2 regions of the Terrisporobacter glycolicus ATCC 14880 genome follow, and region 2 is predicted to be linked to the other one. Evidence: riboswitches for the same ligand, from Rfam matches in the RefSeq annotation. Region 2 holds a riboswitch; the other holds the start of a gene.

What was found. A riboswitch is a leader RNA that binds a small molecule or an ion and turns the genes downstream of it on or off. The one in region 2 is predicted to bind thiamine pyrophosphate.
Region 1: it holds a riboswitch for thiamine pyrophosphate, as region 2 does, so the genes downstream of both, thiD (bifunctional hydroxymethylpyrimidine kinase/phosphomethylpyrimidine kinase) here and TEGL_RS16910 (MTH1187 family thiamine-binding protein) in region 2, are expected to answer to the same signal.

The regions. Positions count from the first base shown of each region.
Region 1 is NZ_CP117523.1:1,862,486-1,866,690, forward strand. It holds gene TEGL_RS09255 (NUDIX hydrolase) at 1-173, shown strand, start outside; gene TEGL_RS09260 (flavodoxin domain-containing protein) at 235-750, shown strand; gene TEGL_RS09265 (ferredoxin) at 834-1,022, shown strand; gene TEGL_RS09270 (GIY-YIG nuclease family protein) at 1,133-1,438, shown strand; TPP riboswitch at 1,477-1,571, shown strand; gene thiD (bifunctional hydroxymethylpyrimidine kinase/phosphomethylpyrimidine kinase) at 1,678-2,472, shown strand; gene thiM (hydroxyethylthiazole kinase) at 2,488-3,291, shown strand; gene tenA (thiaminase II) at 3,308-3,970, shown strand; gene thiT (energy-coupled thiamine transporter ThiT) at 3,970-4,205, shown strand, end outside.
Region 2 is NZ_CP117523.1:3,458,642-3,462,846, reverse strand. It holds gene TEGL_RS16925 (ABC transporter ATP-binding protein) at 1-37, opposite strand, end outside; gene TEGL_RS16920 (ABC transporter substrate-binding protein) at 18-1,028, opposite strand; gene TEGL_RS16915 (ABC transporter permease) at 1,030-1,806, opposite strand; gene TEGL_RS16910 (MTH1187 family thiamine-binding protein) at 1,778-2,068, opposite strand; TPP riboswitch at 2,174-2,270, opposite strand; gene ggt (gamma-glutamyltransferase) at 2,406-4,019, shown strand; gene TEGL_RS16900 (sigma-54 interaction domain-containing protein) at 4,168-4,205, shown strand, end outside.

The DNA of each region.
Region 1 (4,205 bases), 1.6 Mb from region 2:
GTGAAGGTGAGATAAGCAGTGAGTTTTTAGAAGATGATGAAGATATCGAAGCAGTTTTAGTTTCAAAGGAAGAAGCAAAAGAAATAATAAAAAATAATCATACTTCTTTAGATATTAGAGTCTATTTGGCTTTACAGTCATTTTCAATTTTAGGAGAAAAAATGTTTTTATAATTCATTAAAGAATTCATAATCCCTCCATATTTTTAATATATAAAAATATGGAGGGATTATTGTGCCTTATGATAAAAAAATAGCCATTGTGTATAAAACTAAATATGGATGTACTATGAAATATGCTGGATGGTTAGCCATAAAACTAAATGCAGATTTGTACGAAATATCTGACGTTGGAAGATGGGATTTATTAAAATATAAAACAATTATATTTGGTAGCCCCATATATAATTCTAAAATATGTTTGGCAGACTATATAGAAGAAAAGTATCAGATTTTGAAAAATAAAAATATAGTTTTATTTTGTGTTAGTATGAATATGCAAAGTAGGGAAGATATAGTTGAACATAATTTTGAAGATGAAGAAATTAAAAAACAAATGAAGTTCTTTTTCTTGCAAGGTTGTATTGATTTTAATGATTTAACAAGAATAGATAAAACAAAATTCAAAAAGAGCATAAATAAAAATCAATCTTTTGAAATGATAAAATTAGAAAAATATAGGTGTATTGATAGAAGTAATAAACGAACTATAATGCCAATAATTAATTATGTTTTAGACAAAACATACTAGAAATACATACAGTCTAATGTATTATTTTATTATAAACTGATAATAATATATACGATATTGAAATTTATATTTGGAGGTAAGAAATGAAAGCATATGTAGATAAAGACTTATGTATAGGATGTGGTGTTTGTCCATCTGTATGTCCAGAAGTATTTGAAATGGGTGATGATGGTTTATCTCATGTAATAGTGGATACTGTTCCATCAGGTTCAGAAGATGATGCTAAGGATGCAGAAGAAAGCTGTCCAGTAGATGCAATAAAAGTTGAATAGTACTTATTTAAGAGTTATCAAATTTTGATAACTCTTTTTTAGTTAAAAATTTTGTTTTCTACAGTGCTTATAGGGTATAATAAAAAGTATAAAAATACTGGGGGAGATTTATGTGCTATACATATATAATTAAATGCAAAAATAATACTCTATATACAGGTTATACTACAGATATAATAAGGCGTATGGAAGAACATAAGCAAGGTATTAATTCTAAATACACTAGAGCTAATGGTTTTGATAAATTAGAGATATTTTTTGAAATTGATAATAAAAGCCAAGCTATGAAATTAGAATATTATATTAAAAAATTAAGCAAATCTAAAAAAATATGGATAATAAATAATCCGGAATTGTTTATAGATGAAGTTAAAGATAAATTTTCAATAAGAATAGGAAAAATAAATAAAAGTTGACAATTTTTATAAAAGTATTATAATGAAGTTGAAAGTAAATAAATTGCTAGGGGCGCCATTGGCTGAGAGGTTTATACCAACCCTTGTACCTGATCTGGATAATGCCAGCGTAGGAAAGCACCATGAATTTTATAACCATACAAGGGTTTTAAATTTGTTTATATTATGCTATGCCTACGGGTATAGCATTTTTTTATGCTCAGAAATTATATAACATTGAAAATAGAGGGAGTAAAGATATGAAAAATTACAAAATACCAACTTTAACAATTGCAGGCTCAGACTCATCTGGAGGGGCAGGAATACAAGCAGACTTAAAAACATTTTCAGCTATAGGAACCTATGGAATGAGTGTAATTACAGCTATTACAGCTCAAAATACACAAGGGGTTTTTTATGTAGAAGAACTTAGCTCAAAAATAATTAAGGAACAAATAAAAGCTGTATGTGAAGATATACAACCAAAAGCAATAAAGGTAGGGATGGTATCTTCTCCAGAAATAATTAAAGATATAGTTGAATCATTAGAAAAATATCCTTGTAAATATTTAGTTGTGGATCCGGTTATGATCTCTAAAAGTGGATATTCACTTCTTAAACCAGAAGCTAAAGATAATTTAATTAAATATCTTATACCTAAGGCATATATAGTAACACCAAATATTCCTGAAGCTGAGGAAATAAGCAATATAAAAATAAATACAGTTGAAGATATGAAAAAAGTAGGTAAAGCAATTCTTGATCTAGGATCTAAATTTGTGCTTATGAAAGGTGGTCATTTAGATGGAGATTGTGTAGATGTATTAATGGGAGAAGACACTTTTGAGGTTTATAAATGCGAAAGAATTAATAAGAAAAATACTCATGGAACTGGGTGTACTATATCTTCTGCTATTACATCTCACTTAGCATTAGGATATGACATCAAAGAATCAGTAAAACTTAGTAAAGAATATATTACAGAAGCCATAAAGCATAGCTTTGATATAGGTCAAGGAGTAGGACCGGTACATCATTTTTATAAATTTGATTAAACATAGGGGGATATTATGTATAAATTATTAAAAAAAGTTAAGGAAATAAATCCACTTGTATTACACTATACAAATAATGTTACTATAACAGATTGTGCTAATACAACACTAGCTATAGGGGCAAGTCCACTAATGAGTTTTTCTTATGAAGAAGTGGATGACATAGTTAAAGTTTCTAGCAGTGTAGTTATTAATATTGGAACTATGAATAGTGAACTACTAGATTTATATGTATTAGCTGGAAAAACTGCAAATAAGTACAATAAGCCAGTTATATTAGATCCAGTAGGAGTATTTGCTACAAAGGCAAGAACCGATTTAACTAATAAATTATTAAATGAAGTTAAATTTGATGTAATAAGAGGCAATATATCGGAAATTCAGTTTATAGGTGGATTAGATGTTAAAGGGAAAGGTGTAGATTCTTTTGATGATGGAAGTGATGCATCATTTATTGTTAAAGAGGTGGCTAAAAAACTTGAGTGCGTTGTTGTTGCTTCAGGAAAGACTGATGTAATCAGTGATGGAGATAAAATTTATAAAATAAGTAATGGAACACCAAAACTTAAATTTATAACAGGTACAGGTTGTATGAGTACATCTTTAATAGGAAGTTTTTTACCATGTGCAGAAGAGAAAATAGATGCTGCAGTAATGGGAACTTTAGTAATGTCTCTTTGTGGAGAGTTAGCTAATAGAGAAAATCCATCAATAGGAAGCTTTAAAACAAGACTATTTGATGAAATGTTTATTTTGAATGAAGATACTTGCAATAAATATGGAAAAATTGAGTTAGCACAACTTAAATTTTCATTATAGCAGAAAGGGGGACGCTATGTTATTATCAGATTATTTATTTAATGAAAGTAAGAAAATATGGGATGAATATTTAAAACATCCTTTTATAGTAGAAATGGGAGAAGGAACTTTAGACAAAGAAAAATTTAGAGACTATTTAGTTCAAGATTATTTATATCTTCTAGACTATGCTAAAGTTTATTCCATGGGATTTATAAAAAGCAATGACGTAAAGCATATGAAGTTTTTTAAAGATAGTGTAAATGGAATTATGGAAGATGAAAGTGCTACACATATAGCTTATTTAAAAGAGCTAGGTGAAGATATTAAAACACTTCAAAGACATAATATAAAATGGGAAAATGAAAACTATACTAATTTTATGAAAAGCATAGCATTAACAGGAGATATTCAAGATTTAATAATAGCAGTACTTCCATGTGCGTGGAGTTATTATTATATAGCTAAAGAAATGAAAGAAATATATAAGGACAATTTAGAAAATAATTATTACGCTGCATGGATAGAGTCATATTCTTGTGAAGAATATAGAATGTGTGCCAATGAAAATATAGATTTGGCAAACGAACTTTGTAAAAATATAGACGATAATAAAAGAGAAAAACTAAAAGATATTTTTATAAAAGGTAGCTTATATGAAATGGCATTTTGGGATATGGCTTACAAGGAGATGAGGTAATGATAAATACATTTATATTAGGTTTATGTTTAATACCTGTAATATATTATATATCTAAACTTAAGGACTTTAAATTAAATACAAAAACAATGGTGATAATAGCTTTGTTTGCAGGTGTTCACTTTGTTTTATTAAAAATACAATTTGTTCAATATCCTCAAGGTGGAGGATTTAATTTACTTGCATCCTTACCTATACTATTAGTTGGTGTTTTATATGGACCAACAATAGGTAT
Region 2 (4,205 bases):
TAATAATAATTTTTTTATTAGTTTGGTAAGAATTCATTTGTATATGCATCACTTGCTTTCATATCCTTGTTTATTAATTTATATTCTTTCATGAAATCAGTGTAATTATTCCAAACACTATCTTTCATTTCGCCCCATTTAGAAGCGTCATCTATATATTTATCAGCTAAATACTTTTGACTTTCAATAGCTAAGTCTTCGTTTATTTCAGGAGCATGTTTTAATAATATTTTTGCACTTTCTTCAGGATTTTTAACACAATCTTGGTATCCTTTGCTTGTTGCAGCTAAAAACTTCTTAGCAAGGTCTGGATTTTCATTTATTATTTTTTCACTAGTTATTAAAAGAGGAGTATAGTAGTCTAATCTTTTGTCTAAATCCTTAGTAGCTACAAAGTTTATATCTTCCCCACGAAGCTTTGCCTCTACACCTGTCCAACCTTCGAAAATATTAGCTATATCTATGTCACCTTTAGTAGCTGTGAAGAAATCATCTTTTCCTATATCTACTATTTTGATTTTGCTAAAATCAGCACCGTTGTTAGTCATAATTGCATTTAAAGTAGCTTTTTCTGATTCTGATCCCCATCCACCGTAAGTTTTGTTTTCAAAATCTTTTACAGTTTTAATTTTTTTGTTTGCTGGAGATGCAAACCCAGAAGTATTGTGTTGAATAATTGTAGCTATAGATTTTATTGGAAGTGGGTCTTCACTAGTTTTTGCATAAGTAACATCTTCTTGATAACTTACACCAAAATCAGCTTTTCCTGTGGCAACTATAGTAGTAGCAGTACCATCAGATGGTTGAATTATTTCCACATCTAAACCTTGTTCTTTGTAATATCCTTTATCTAAAGCAACATATAATCCTGTATGGTTAGTATTTGGAGTCCAGTCAAGAACTACAGTAACCTTTTGTAAATCTGAGTTTCCTTCTTTTTTTTCAGTACTTTTCTTTGAGCAACCTGTCACTAAACCTATAGTAAGTAGTGCAGCTGTCATTAATGATATGCTTTTTTTAAACTTCATTTTATTCTCCTTTGTACTTGTGTTTTAATATTATTTTCTTCAAAATATTTATACCCATTACAAATATTAAACTAAAGATTATTACTAAAATTGTAGATGCAAATACTTTGTCCAAAGCATATGCACTTTTTGCTCTTACCATATAAACACCAAGCCCTACACTTCCACCAAGCCACTCAGCAACTGTTGCAGCAACAAAGGCATAAGTAGCTGAAATTTTTAAGCCTGTAAATAAGCTTTCCAAAGACATGGGAAGTTTTAAATGAATAAATGTATTTAGTTTGCTGGCATCCATAGTTTTGAATAAATTTATATAGTCTTTATCTATATTTTCCATACCATCCACAAAATTTATTAATATGGGGAAGAAACAAGTAGTCATTACCATGATTATTTTTGGTAATGAATCAAATCCAAACCATATTATAAGTAGTGGAGCTATGGTTATTGTTGGTATCATTTGAGATACTAGCATTATAGGATAGAAACATTTCTTTATAAATGGAACAAAGTCCATAATTGTACCTATTGCTAATGCCAATAATATGGAATAAATAAATCCTAAAACAGATTCATTTAAAGTAACTAAAGCATGCATTTGCAAGTTTGCAAAATCTGTGCTAAAAACTTTTATTATTTTGCTTGGTGCAGGCATAATATATTGAGGTATATCATTACTTACCACAATAAACTGCCATAATAATAAAATACTTACAAACGTTATAAGTGGATAAATATAATTTTTAATCTTATCTGTGATTTCTAAGTTTGTTCTCAATTGTTAGGCCTCCAGCTTTCTCGTCAACCCTAGCAACTGTGATGACTCTTTCACATCCTAGTTGAAAGGGTATTTTGTGCATTACTTTTATTAAATCAAAAACTTCATCAAATTCCCCTTCAAATGTTGTACTCATGGCACCGATTTCATACTTAAGACCACTTTCCTTTACTTTTTCGATGCAAGCATCTACTACTTTGTACATTTCCTCCTCACCTGTATAAGGTCTAAGAGGCATTACTGCCACGTCTGCTATAACCATTATTATTCCTCCTTTTTATAATTACATATATAAATACATAAAAAAATGCTATACCCGTAGGCATAGCATATATAATCAAATTTAATCCCTGATACTCTTTATGAGAAATAAAGTATATAGCTTTCCTACGCTGGTATTATCCAGATCAGGTACAAGGGTCGGCAAAACCTCTCAGCCAATAAAGGCACCCCTAGCAAATATTTACTTTTAACTTCATTATAGTTTATTTAAAAAGATTGTCAACAGTCAATTTAAGGATAAAACCATATAGTTCATTGTTATATAATATACAATATATATATGTAGTAAATTAATATTATAACTGGGGGGGAAAAATATGAATTTAACTTCAATTAATAATAAATATAATTCCATAAGAAATATAGTTTATGGAAAAAATGGAGCAGTGGCAACATCAACGCCAATTGCAGCTCAGGCTGGTTTGGAAATTTTGAAAAAGGGTGGCAATGCAGTAGATGCAGCCATAGCTACGGCAGCTTGTCTTACTGTTGTTGAGCCTACAGGATGTGGAATTGGTGGGGATGCTTATGCATTAGTATGGATAGAAGAAGAAAAGAAGCTTTATGGATTAAATTCCAGCGGATTTGCACCGGAGAAAATGAAGTTGGAAGAATATGAGGGGATGGAATCTATGCCTAAGTATGGATTTGGTGCTGTGACAGTTCCTGGAATACCTGCTGCATGGGGAGAACTTAATGAAAAATACGGAAAGTTAAGTTTATTAGAATGTTTGAAAAGTGCCATAGAATATGCTAGAAATGGCTATGCTGTGGGACAAACTGTATCAAATTTATGGCAGAAAGTTTATGATGAATACGAAGAAAACTTACAGGGGGAAGAGTATAAGTACTGGTTTGAAACTTTTGGTAAATTAGGAAGAGCTCCTAAGGCTGGAGAAATTTTCAGGTGTGAAGACATGGCAGAAACTCTTGAGGAAATAGGAAGAAGCAACGGTGAAAGTTTCTATAGAGGAAGTTTGGCAGATGAAATAGATGAGTTCTCTAGAAAGTACAATGGATTTATTAGAAAAAGTGATCTGGAGAAATTTTATCCTCAGTGGATGGAGCCAATTAGCACAGAGTACAAAGGATATGAGGTTTTTGAAATACCACCAAATGGTCATGGAATAACAGTGCTTATGGCTTTAAATATATTAAAGGGGCTTAATTTGCATAGTGATAAAGAACATGTAGATAATTACCATAAAATTATAGAAAGTTTAAAACTTGCCTTTGCTGATAGCAAAACTTATGTAACAGATATAAAAGAAATGGAAGTAAAGGTTGAAGAATTACTAAATGAAGATTATGCAAAGAAAAGAAGAAGCTTAATAGGAGATAAGGCTATTGAACCTATATGTGGAGATCCTTATTCACCAGGAACAGTATATTTGTGTAGCGGTGACAAAGATGGAAATATGGTGTCATACATACAAAGCAATTACACAGAATTTGGATCAGGATTAGTAGTTCCAAGTACAGGAATAGCCCTTCATAATAGGGGAAACAACTTTAGTTTAGATAAAAATCATGTTAATGTGGTAAAACCATTTAAAAAGCCATACCACACAATTATACCAGGATTTTTATGCAAGGATAATGAAGCTGTAGGGGCATTTGGTGTAATGGGTGCATTTATGCAACCTCAAGGACAGTTGCAAGTTCTTACTAATTTGATTGATTTTAATATGAATCCTCAAGAAGCATTAGATGCGCCTCGTTGGCAATGGATTAAAAACAAAGACATTGAAGTTGAAAGTGATATGAATGAAGCAATTGTACAAGGACTTATGGAAAAAGGTCATCATATTAAAGTTATGGAAGACTTCACAAATATGGGTAAGGGACAGATTATATTAAAAAATATTGAAGCTGGGTCTTATGTTTGCGCCACAGAAAAAAGATGTGATGGTCATGTGGCTATTTGGTAATTGTTTTGTGCTAAATTGTAAATAGAGTTACCTTATGATTTGGGTAGCTCTTTTTTATTACTAGGAATTTCATATTTGTCATAAAATCTAAAAATGTTATACTTAAACATATATAATAGGAAGTTACCATATAAATTTGGGGGACATTATGAAAAAAATTTATATAATATCAATGAGTGAGTATAC